2 regions of the Glutamicibacter sp. BS14 genome follow, and region 1 is predicted to be linked to the other one. Evidence: predicted binding sites of a transcription regulator. Region 1 holds the regulator's gene; the other holds the start of a gene.
The links. The regulator Rex, encoded in region 1, represses fermentation and respiration genes when NADH is low (regulators of the CRP and FNR family bind a similar motif). The targets are predictions, from matches to a motif close to CTTGTGAANNNNTTCACAAG.

Region 1 (4,413 bases):
GGAAAACGCCGTGGAATCATATCTGAATGCCGCGGCCATTGATCCGCAGCACGGTACCGGTTCTTACGGTCGATAGTCCGCGCGATGGTCAGAGCATGACCGAAAAGCGGGTAATCTGTTAAGGAACGTTTAACGTCCGGTCAACCTTGTCCTTGGGCTCGCGCGCAAGCAGGCATTTGGGGTTGACGCATTTATTTAGTTTGTGAGGAACCACTATGGGCTCTGTTATCAAGAAGCGCCGCAAGCGTATGTCGAAGAAGAAGCACCGCAAATTGCTTCGTAAGACCCGCCACCAGCGTCGTAATAAGAAGTAAATCTACTTCTGAGCATTTGCCGCTTGGCAATCATCGCCACCGCTTCACAGTGAAACTGTTGAACGGTGGCGATTGCTTTATCCAAAGCCGCCCAGCGCCGGCCTAAGAGCCGGAACGGCGCAGAATGGACCGTCGCGCCGCCCAGAGCGCACCAAGCACTCCAGCGGCCTTCAGGCCTAGTTTGGCAGCTCGCTGGCCGGTGCGGAAATCGTAGACCTGCCAGCCGCGGCGCTTGGCGTAGGCGCGAAGCCGCGCATCGGGATTGATGCATACGGGGTGTCCCACAGCTTCAAGCAAGGGAACATCATTGTAGGAATCCGAGTATGCCCATGATTTCGACAGCGAGATGCCGCGAGCCTTCGCCAGGGTGCGCACCGCTTGCGCTTTTTCCGCAGCGTGCAGGATCGGGCTGGCCAGCGCTCCGGTGTAGAAACCGTCTTCGCTGGCCACTACAGTGCCCAATGCACCGGTAAGTTCGAGACGTTGCGAGATGACATTCGCCACTTCCAGGGGAGTGGCAGTGACTAGCCAGACTTCACGGCCCACCGTCCGATGCTGGCGAGCAATGGCTACCGTACCGGTCCATAGCTTGGGTTCGATGTATTCGTCATAGATCTCGTTGCCGATCTTCTCGATCTCGGACACCGGGATCCCTCGGACCATCATCAACGCACGGTCGCGAATCTGGTGAATGTCCCCTAGGTGCTCACCGCGCGCGGCGAAGCGCAACTGCTTGAGCGCGAACCAGAGGATTTCGCGGAATTGGAAGAAGCGGCGCTCATGCAGTTTCCGGGCCAGCAGATACAGCGATGCACCGCGCACAAGGGTGTTATCTACATCGAAGAAAGCGGCGACCGTGTCCGGAGCCAGGGCGGAATTCGGGCTGGGGTGATGATCGATGGAAGACATTTGATCCAGTTTATTTCATTGCCAAGTTTAAGGGCGGTTACGGCTCGTGAGATTATAGGCAGGTGAGTACTTTGAATCAGATCCAGCTGTTGGTTCGAGAAGGCTGCCACCTGTGCCAGGCCGCACGCGCAACCGTGGCCGAGGTGACTGGCCGGTTGAATATGGAGTTTTCCGAACTGGATATTGACCAGCACCCTGAATTGCTGGCCAAGCACCACGAGGAAGTGCCGGTTCTGCTGATCAACGGAGAAGTCCGCGACTTCTGGCACATCGACGCACAGCGTCTGGAACGACTACTGAGCAGCTAGCCGCTGCCGAATAAATGAAAATGCGTTGTGCTCTTCAAGAGCACCGAAAAGTGCGGGAGAACGAAGATGTCAGAGCTTGAAGCCCGGGTCCTGCCTGAGGCCACGCTGGCTCGACTGACCCAGTACTTGCGCGCGCTGAACGCCTTGGAAGCCCAGGGCCTGGAACGCACCAGTTCCGGGGTGCTGGCCAAGGAAGCTGGAGTGAACCCCTCCATCCTGCGCAAAGACCTTTCCTGGTTGGGTTCCTACGGAACCCGCGGGGTGGGCTACGTGGTCCGCGAACTGGCAGAACATATCAGCCGCACCCTCGGCCTGAACCAGGACTGGCGTGTGGCCATCCTCGGCGCCGGTAACCTGGGGCGCGCGCTCAGCGGATATGCAGGCTTCAGGACTCGTGGCTTCAACGTCGAGGCGATCCTGGATATCGACCCCGCACTGGTCGGCAGCCCGGTCGGCGAGCTGCACGTGGAAGCGATCGCGGACTTGGCCGCAGTGGTTGAACGCGAAGAAATCAACATCGCTGTTCTGGCAATTCCGGGCGATGCTGCGCAGGACCTGGTCTACGAACTGGCCGCGCTTTCGGTCCGCTCGGTGCTCTCGTTCGCACCGATGCCGCTTCGCGTACCCGCGGGCATGAACCTGCGGCGCGTTGATCTTTCCACTGAATTGCAGATCCTGGCATACCTCGCCGTTCAAGGCTGAAGCCGCGCAGACGAGAAAAGGCGTAGCCGCGTCATCCCTTGGGTGGATGGAGCGGCTACGCCTTTATTGTCCCTGCAGGGCCTCGCGAAGAGGCTCGGCCATGCGTTTAGCGGAAGCCGGCCAGGCGAGCCTGGCGGCGCTGCGCAATGTATTGCGAAGAAGGGCGCAACCAGGCGAAGACCACGCCTGCAATGCCCAACAAGATGCCCACAACGTAGACAGCGTTGATAATTCCGGCTTGAGTGTCAGCGAACATGCTGATCATTGGAACGATAGTCACCAGATTCAGCAGTGAAAGCGCACCGAGGATCGTGGCGATAATTCGCATGGCGCCCACGCCGCGGCCAACGAAGAAGCCCACCAGGAAATACAGGGCCAAGGTGATGATCATGGAGATAATCACGAAGGTCGACATCATGGAATTGACCTGGGCCATGAAGGCCTCAGGGCTTGCCATCATCTGTTCAACCAGTGGATCCTGCTCCATGCCCGGGGTGCTCTGCATCTGGTTCTGGAACTCTTCTTGCACCAGCGACCACTGCTGGCCAATCATGTTGGCCATCATGTTGGAGTTGGTCATCAGCCAGCTGGCGAGGGCACTGAAGATGCCCGCGAGCATGATCAAGCCAAAGGCGATAGCCAAGGTCCGTGGCCGCTCGGTCGGCGGCTGCACGCCGGCGTAACCTCCCTGCTGGGCATACTGGTCGTAGCCCGGTGCCTGCGGTTGCCCGTAAGGATTCGGATTCTGGCCGTACGGGTTCTGGCCGTACGGCGAGGGCTGCTGGCCGTAGGGGTTTTCGCCGTACGGGTTCTGCGATGAACCCTGGCCGGAAGGGCCCGGGTTGTAGGGCTGGCCCGGCTGGTTAGGATCGTTGTCGCTCATGATGCGTCCTTCTGGTCGAACTGTCTTATTGACTAAGCGTAATGGCAGTCGATTGTGAGCAACCCCTCCGAAAGGATGGTTTTTCCATATGGGATTCCAATGCGTGTCCTGTGAATAGTTGACGGTGGCCACAATATGGCTAATTTGCACCGAATATTTGAGACACTGGAGGCATGCCTTTATCGACCGTCCATTTGTTGCGCCACGGGGAAGTTTTCAACCCTGACCGTATGCTCTACGGCAGGATCCCCGGCTTCGGGCTCTCGGAACTCGGATTCCAGATGGCCGATGGGGCAGGAGAATATTTTGCCAAGCGCCAAGCAGAAGGCGGCAACGTGGTGCGTCTGGTGGCCTCACCGCTCCTGCGAGCCCAGCAGACAGCCGCGCCGACCTCCAATGCTCTGGATCTGCAGGTCCACACCGACGAGCGGGTTATCGAAGCCGGCAACAAGCTGGAAGGGCTGTCCAAGGTTGCGGAGCACCTGCGTCAGCCGAAGTACTGGCCGCTGCTGGTCAACCCGCTGAAGCCTTCATGGGGCGAACCATATGCCCAGCAGGTTGCTCGCATGCGCCTGGCCATGGATGAGCACCGCAAGGCCGCCCTCGCCGAGCACGGCGAAGGAGCGGAAGTCATTATCGTCAGCCACCAGCTGCCGATCTGGGTTACGCGCCGCGCCGCCGAGAAGAAGCCGCTGTGGCACGATCCGCTCCAGCGCGAGTGCACCCTGGCTTCCATCACCAGCTTTGATTTTGAGGGAGACGAATTGGTCTCCGTGCGTTACACCGAACCGTGCCCCGAGCTGCTTGCCGGCGCGGCGAATATCCCTGGAGCCTAAAGCAAAATGACAGATCCTGTGCCTAATCCTCGCCACTTGAGCCGCCGCACCATGTTGCGTTCGCTCATGGTTGCCGCCGCCGTGGTGCCCTTGGCTGCCTGCAGCGGCAAGGAAGATGCGCTGACCGCGCAAGCAAACAGCGGCGACGGCAAGAACTACATCGCTGGCGACGGCGCCGTGGAAGAGTACGAAGTTTCCAAGCGCAGCGAACCGGTTGCCCTCAAGGCCACCACCTACCATGGCACCGATATCGACTTCACGCAGTGGCAGGGCAAGCCCGTAGTCATGAACTTCTGGTATGCCGCCTGCGCTCCGTGCCGCATCGAGGCACCGGATCTGAAGGAAATCGCTGAAGGCTTCGGCGAGAAAGTCGAATTCATTGGCGTCAACGTACGCGATGAAGCCGAAGCGGCGAAGGCCTTCGAGCGCACTTTCGAGATTCCCTATGAGTCGGTACAGGA
Region 2 (4,413 bases), 980 kb from region 1:
GGGTACTGTCCATTAACCAACCTCGATCCAATGGTTGATGGCCTAAAGCCTAGCAGTGCGGGGGTCCAGAGATGCCCGCGAAGCGGCGCACCTGCAGCCGCCGTTGACGCAGGGACGGCGCAGGCTCAAGCGGACCTCCACGCCCGGATGCGCGCAAAGGTCGAGACCTGCCTGGACTTTGCTGGAGAGGTGCTGGCCAGGTACTGGTTCTCGTTGGCCCCCTGGACCCGGAAGGTCCTTTGGAGGGCTTCGTGCCACCCGGATGGAATAGCAAAAGGGACCATCCCAGCGCGCAATGCGTTGGGATGGTCCCTTCAGCTGCAAGCAGCGAGGTCCTAGGCGGTGACGGCTTCAGCCTTCACTGCAGGCACTGCAGCCGGGTGGGTGCCGGCCATCGATTCGATGACGCGCACAACCTGGCAGGAGTAGCCGAACTCGTTGTCGTACCAAACGTAGACGACAGCGTTCTTGCCGGACACGATAGTGGCCAGGCCGTCAACGATGCCGGCGCGGCGCGAGCCGACGAAGTCGGTGGAGACAACCTCAGGCGAATCGATGTAGTCGATCTGCTTGTGCAGGCTGGAGGTCAGCGAGGTTTCACGCAGGTAGGCATTGAGCTCTTCCTTGGTGGTCCCGTTCTCCAGGTTCAAGTTCAAGATCGCCATGGAGACATCCGGGGTCGGTACACGGATCGCGTTGCCGGTCAGCTTGCCTTCGAACTCCGGCAGGGCCTTGGCCACTGCCTTGGCGGCACCGGTTTCGGTGATCACCATGTTCAGCGCTGCCGAACGGCCGCGGCGCTCGCCCTTGTGGAAGTTGTCGATCAGGTTCTGGTCGTTGGTGAACGAGTGAACGGTCTCGACGTGCCCGTGGGTGACACCGAACTTGTCGTTCAGGGCCTTGAGCACTGGGGTGATGGCATTGGTGGTGCACGAGGCAGCGGTGACGATCTTGTCTTCTGCGGTGATCCACGAATCGTTGATGCCGTGGACGATGTTCTTCAGATCGCCCTTGCCCGGTGCGGTCAGCAGCACGCGGGAAACGCCCTTGGCGGCCAGGTGCTGGGACAGTCCGGCCTCATCGCGCCAGCGGCCGGTGTTGTCCACCACGATGGCGTTGTCGATGCCGTGTTCGGTGTAGTCGACGGTGGTCGGGTCATTCGAGTAGATGACCTTGATCAGGGTGCCGTTGGCGAGGATCGTGCTGTTTTCCTCGTCGACCGTGATCGAGCCTTCGAAGCGGCCGTGCACCGAGTCGCGGCGCAGCAGCGAAGCGCGCTTGACGATGTCGTCATCCGAGCCCTTGCGGACCACGATGGCGCGCAGGCGCAGGCCGTAGCCGCCACGCTCGATCAGGATGCGGGCCAGCAGGCGTCCGATGCGGCCGAAGCCGTAGAGGACAACGTCCTGGGGTTCAGCGTCGGTTGCGCCGGCCTGGCCAACCTTCTCGCCCAATTCATCAGCCAGGAAAGCGTTCAAATCAGCGGAACCGGATTCCTTGAACTTCTTGTTCACGCGGCCGAGGTCAACTGCTACCGAACCGACGTTCAGGGCCTCGATGGCATCCAGGATGGCCTTGGTGTCGTTCAGGTCGAGCTCTTCGCCATCGATGCGGCGCACTACGCGGTGGGCCTTGATGATGTCGATGGCGGACTGGTTGATCAGCTTGCGGCCGTAGACGGAGGTCACCACATTGTTCTTGCGGTACAGACGTCCGATCAGTGGGATCATGGCCTCGGCGAGCTCTTCGCGCCCGCTCCATTCTTGCTGGGCAACGACAGACTGCTGGGTCACAGAAAATCCTTCCAATTCAGCCGACTCGCAGATCCATAAAGTCGGTTGGCACCGTGGGAAGCACCATTGCTTTTGCGGTGGCACGAGGTAACAGGATCATCCTCGTAAGTACATGATCCATTCTAGACCGTGCGCAGAAAAACTGAGGATCGGGGACTGTGAATCATCTCACCAGCGCACTAAAGGCTGATGCCGGCGCAATCGCAGGGAGGAAGAGTGTGAATGGGATGGCCGATACGCCGGGTTTTGTCGCGCCGAAGCGGGACGGTCATCTATCTACGACTGCCGTTGCCGGCAGCCTCTAGCGGTCCACCCGACTGCATGGGGCGAACAGCCCTCATGACGCAGTCTGTCTGACCTTGCTCCGAGTGGGGTTTACCTAGCCACCCCAATCGCTTGGGGTGCTGGTGGTCTCTTACACCACCGTTTCACCCTTACCAGGAAAACCTGGCGGTCTATTTTCTGTGGCACTAGCCTGCGGGTTACCCCGAGTGGGCGTTACCCACCACCCTGTTCTGCGGAGCCCGGACGTTCCTCGGGGCAATTGCTTGCCACGCGACCGTCTGGCCATCCCATTCACTACCAGTCTAATGCGTTGGGCGCGGCCTGCAGACCACTTCCGAACGCTGATTCGGTCACAGCCAGGTTCACCCGAACCGCAGCGCCTCAAGCAACCGCAACCAGATTTCGCTGATCGTCGGATAGGCGGGGACCGCATGCCACAGCCGGTCCAGGCTGACCTCGCCGACGATCGCAATGGTGGCCGCATGCAGCAGTTCCGCGGCATCCTGGCCAGCGAAAGTGGCGCCGACGATCACCGAACGCGCCTGGTCTATCACCAGCTTGGCCCGCCCGGAATACCCGTCGGCGTGCAGGCTCGCCCCGGCCACCGCACCCAGATCGTGCTCGATAACCGAAATCTGCAGACCGGCGTCGCGGGCCTGGCGTTCGGTGAGTCCGACCGCGGCGATCTGCGGATCGCTGAAGACCACGCGCGGCACCGCATGGTGGTCCGCCGTGGCCGCATGCCTGCCCCAGGGCGCATCGAGAACCCCGGTTCCATTGATCCTCGCGGCAATGGCCTCGCCCGCGGCCCGGGCCTGGTACTTGCCCTGGTGGGTCAGCGGGCTGCGCCCGCTGGCATCTCCCACGGCGTAGAGCCAGTCGGTGCCCGCCACGAGCATCGTGTCATCGACCTGCAACCGCCGGGACGGGTCCACCCCGAGTGCTTCGAGTCCCAGGTTCCCGATGTCCGGCCGCCGCCCGGTGGAGACGAGCACTTCCTCGGCTTCCACGAGGGATCCTCCGGGCAGCTGGAGGCCGGCTATCCCGTGCTCATCGCGGTGGACCTGCAACGGAGTGGTGTCCTGGTGCACCACTACCCCGGCCTCGGCCAGCGACTGGGCCACCAGCTCGCCGGCGAACGGCTCTTCGCGGCCCAGCAGCGACCCGCGGGCAAGGATGGTGACCTTGGAATCGAGGGAGGCGAAGGCGAATGCCAGCTCCACCCCGGCAACTCCGCCACCGATGATGGCCAGCCTTGGCGGGATCGCCTTGGCCGCAGTGGCCTCCCGGGTGCCCCACGGCCTGGCTTCAGCCAATCCCTCGATCCCAGGCAGAACTGGAGTGGATCCGGTGGCCAGGACTACGGCCCGGGCCGAGTACTCGCGATCCGCCACCTGCACCAGGCCGCGCCCGGAAAGCCGCGCCCGGCCGCGGATCAACTCGATGCCCGCCGAGCGCAGCCACCGTTCCTGCCCGGCATCATCCCAGTTGCTGGTGAAGGCGTCCCTCCGCGCGAGCACCGCCTCGGGATCCAGCGCACCAGTCACCGCTTCGCGGGCCCCAGGAACCCGGCGTGCCGCGCGCAGCGCATCGCCGCTGCGCAACAGGGCCTTGGAAGGCATGCATGCCCAATACGAGCATTCCCCGCCCACCAGCTCGGATTCGACGATGGCCGCCTTCAGGCCCTGCCGGGTGGCATAGTCGGCGGCGTTCTCCCCGGCCGGCCCGGCGCCGATCACGATCACATCGAAGTCGCAGTGCTGCCCGGAGGCAGTTTGGCTAGCTCTTGAGTTCTGCTGGGGCATGCTCTGTCCTTACTCTGCGTGAAGCGCTGCTGGGTAGTGGGTTCAGCCTAGCCAGATCTGCTCTGCGGGTACATGCCCTGGGCAGAAGATCAGATGAACTCCGATAAGCTGGAACGCGTGCTTATTCTGTTGCCGCCTTCCGAAGGCAAGACCGCCCACGCCGAAGGTTCTCCGTTCGAAATCGAGGACCTGTCTTTTCCGGAGCTTTCCGGGGAACGCCGCCTGGTGCTTGACGCCCTTGCTGAAGTCTCAGCACGCGAAGATGCCATGGACCTGCTGGGAGTCGGAGCCTCGCTGGCCAAGGAAGTAGCGCGGAATATCAATCTGCACACCGAGCCCGCAGCCAAGGCGCACGATATCTACTCGGGCGTGCTCTTCGAGGCCCTGGACTACGCAAGCCTGGATGAAGCAGCGCAGCGGCGCGCCGATGAATCCATCATCGTGGTCTCCGCCCTGTGGGGTGCCGTGCGTTTCGGCGATCGCATTCCGCCCTACCGCTTATCCATGTCGGTCAAGCTCGAGCCGCTGGG

Region 2: the regulator Rex is predicted to act here: its motif matches at 1,949-1,968, upstream of AC1Z36_RS12295 (glyceraldehyde-3-phosphate dehydrogenase).

What each region holds. Positions count from the first base shown of each region.
Region 1 is NZ_CM167801.1:1,607,698-1,612,110, forward strand. It holds gene AC1Z36_RS07575 (helix-turn-helix domain-containing protein) at 1-76, shown strand, start outside; gene AC1Z36_RS07580 (30S ribosomal protein bS22) at 216-314, shown strand; gene AC1Z36_RS07585 (HAD family hydrolase) at 417-1,223, opposite strand; gene AC1Z36_RS07590 (glutaredoxin family protein) at 1,286-1,531, shown strand; gene AC1Z36_RS07595 (redox-sensing transcriptional repressor Rex) at 1,559-2,233, shown strand; gene AC1Z36_RS07600 (AI-2E family transporter) at 2,340-3,116, opposite strand; gene AC1Z36_RS07605 (histidine phosphatase family protein) at 3,290-3,952, shown strand; gene AC1Z36_RS07610 (TlpA family protein disulfide reductase) at 3,989-4,413, shown strand, end outside.
Region 2 is NZ_CM167801.1:2,590,298-2,594,710, forward strand. It holds gene AC1Z36_RS12290 (winged helix DNA-binding domain-containing protein) at 1-13, opposite strand, end outside; gene AC1Z36_RS12295 (glyceraldehyde-3-phosphate dehydrogenase) at 336-1,793, opposite strand; RNA gene rnpB (RNase P RNA component class A) at 2,013-2,368, opposite strand; gene AC1Z36_RS12305 (dihydrolipoyl dehydrogenase family protein) at 2,441-3,883, opposite strand; gene AC1Z36_RS12310 (YaaA family protein) at 4,001-4,413, shown strand, end outside.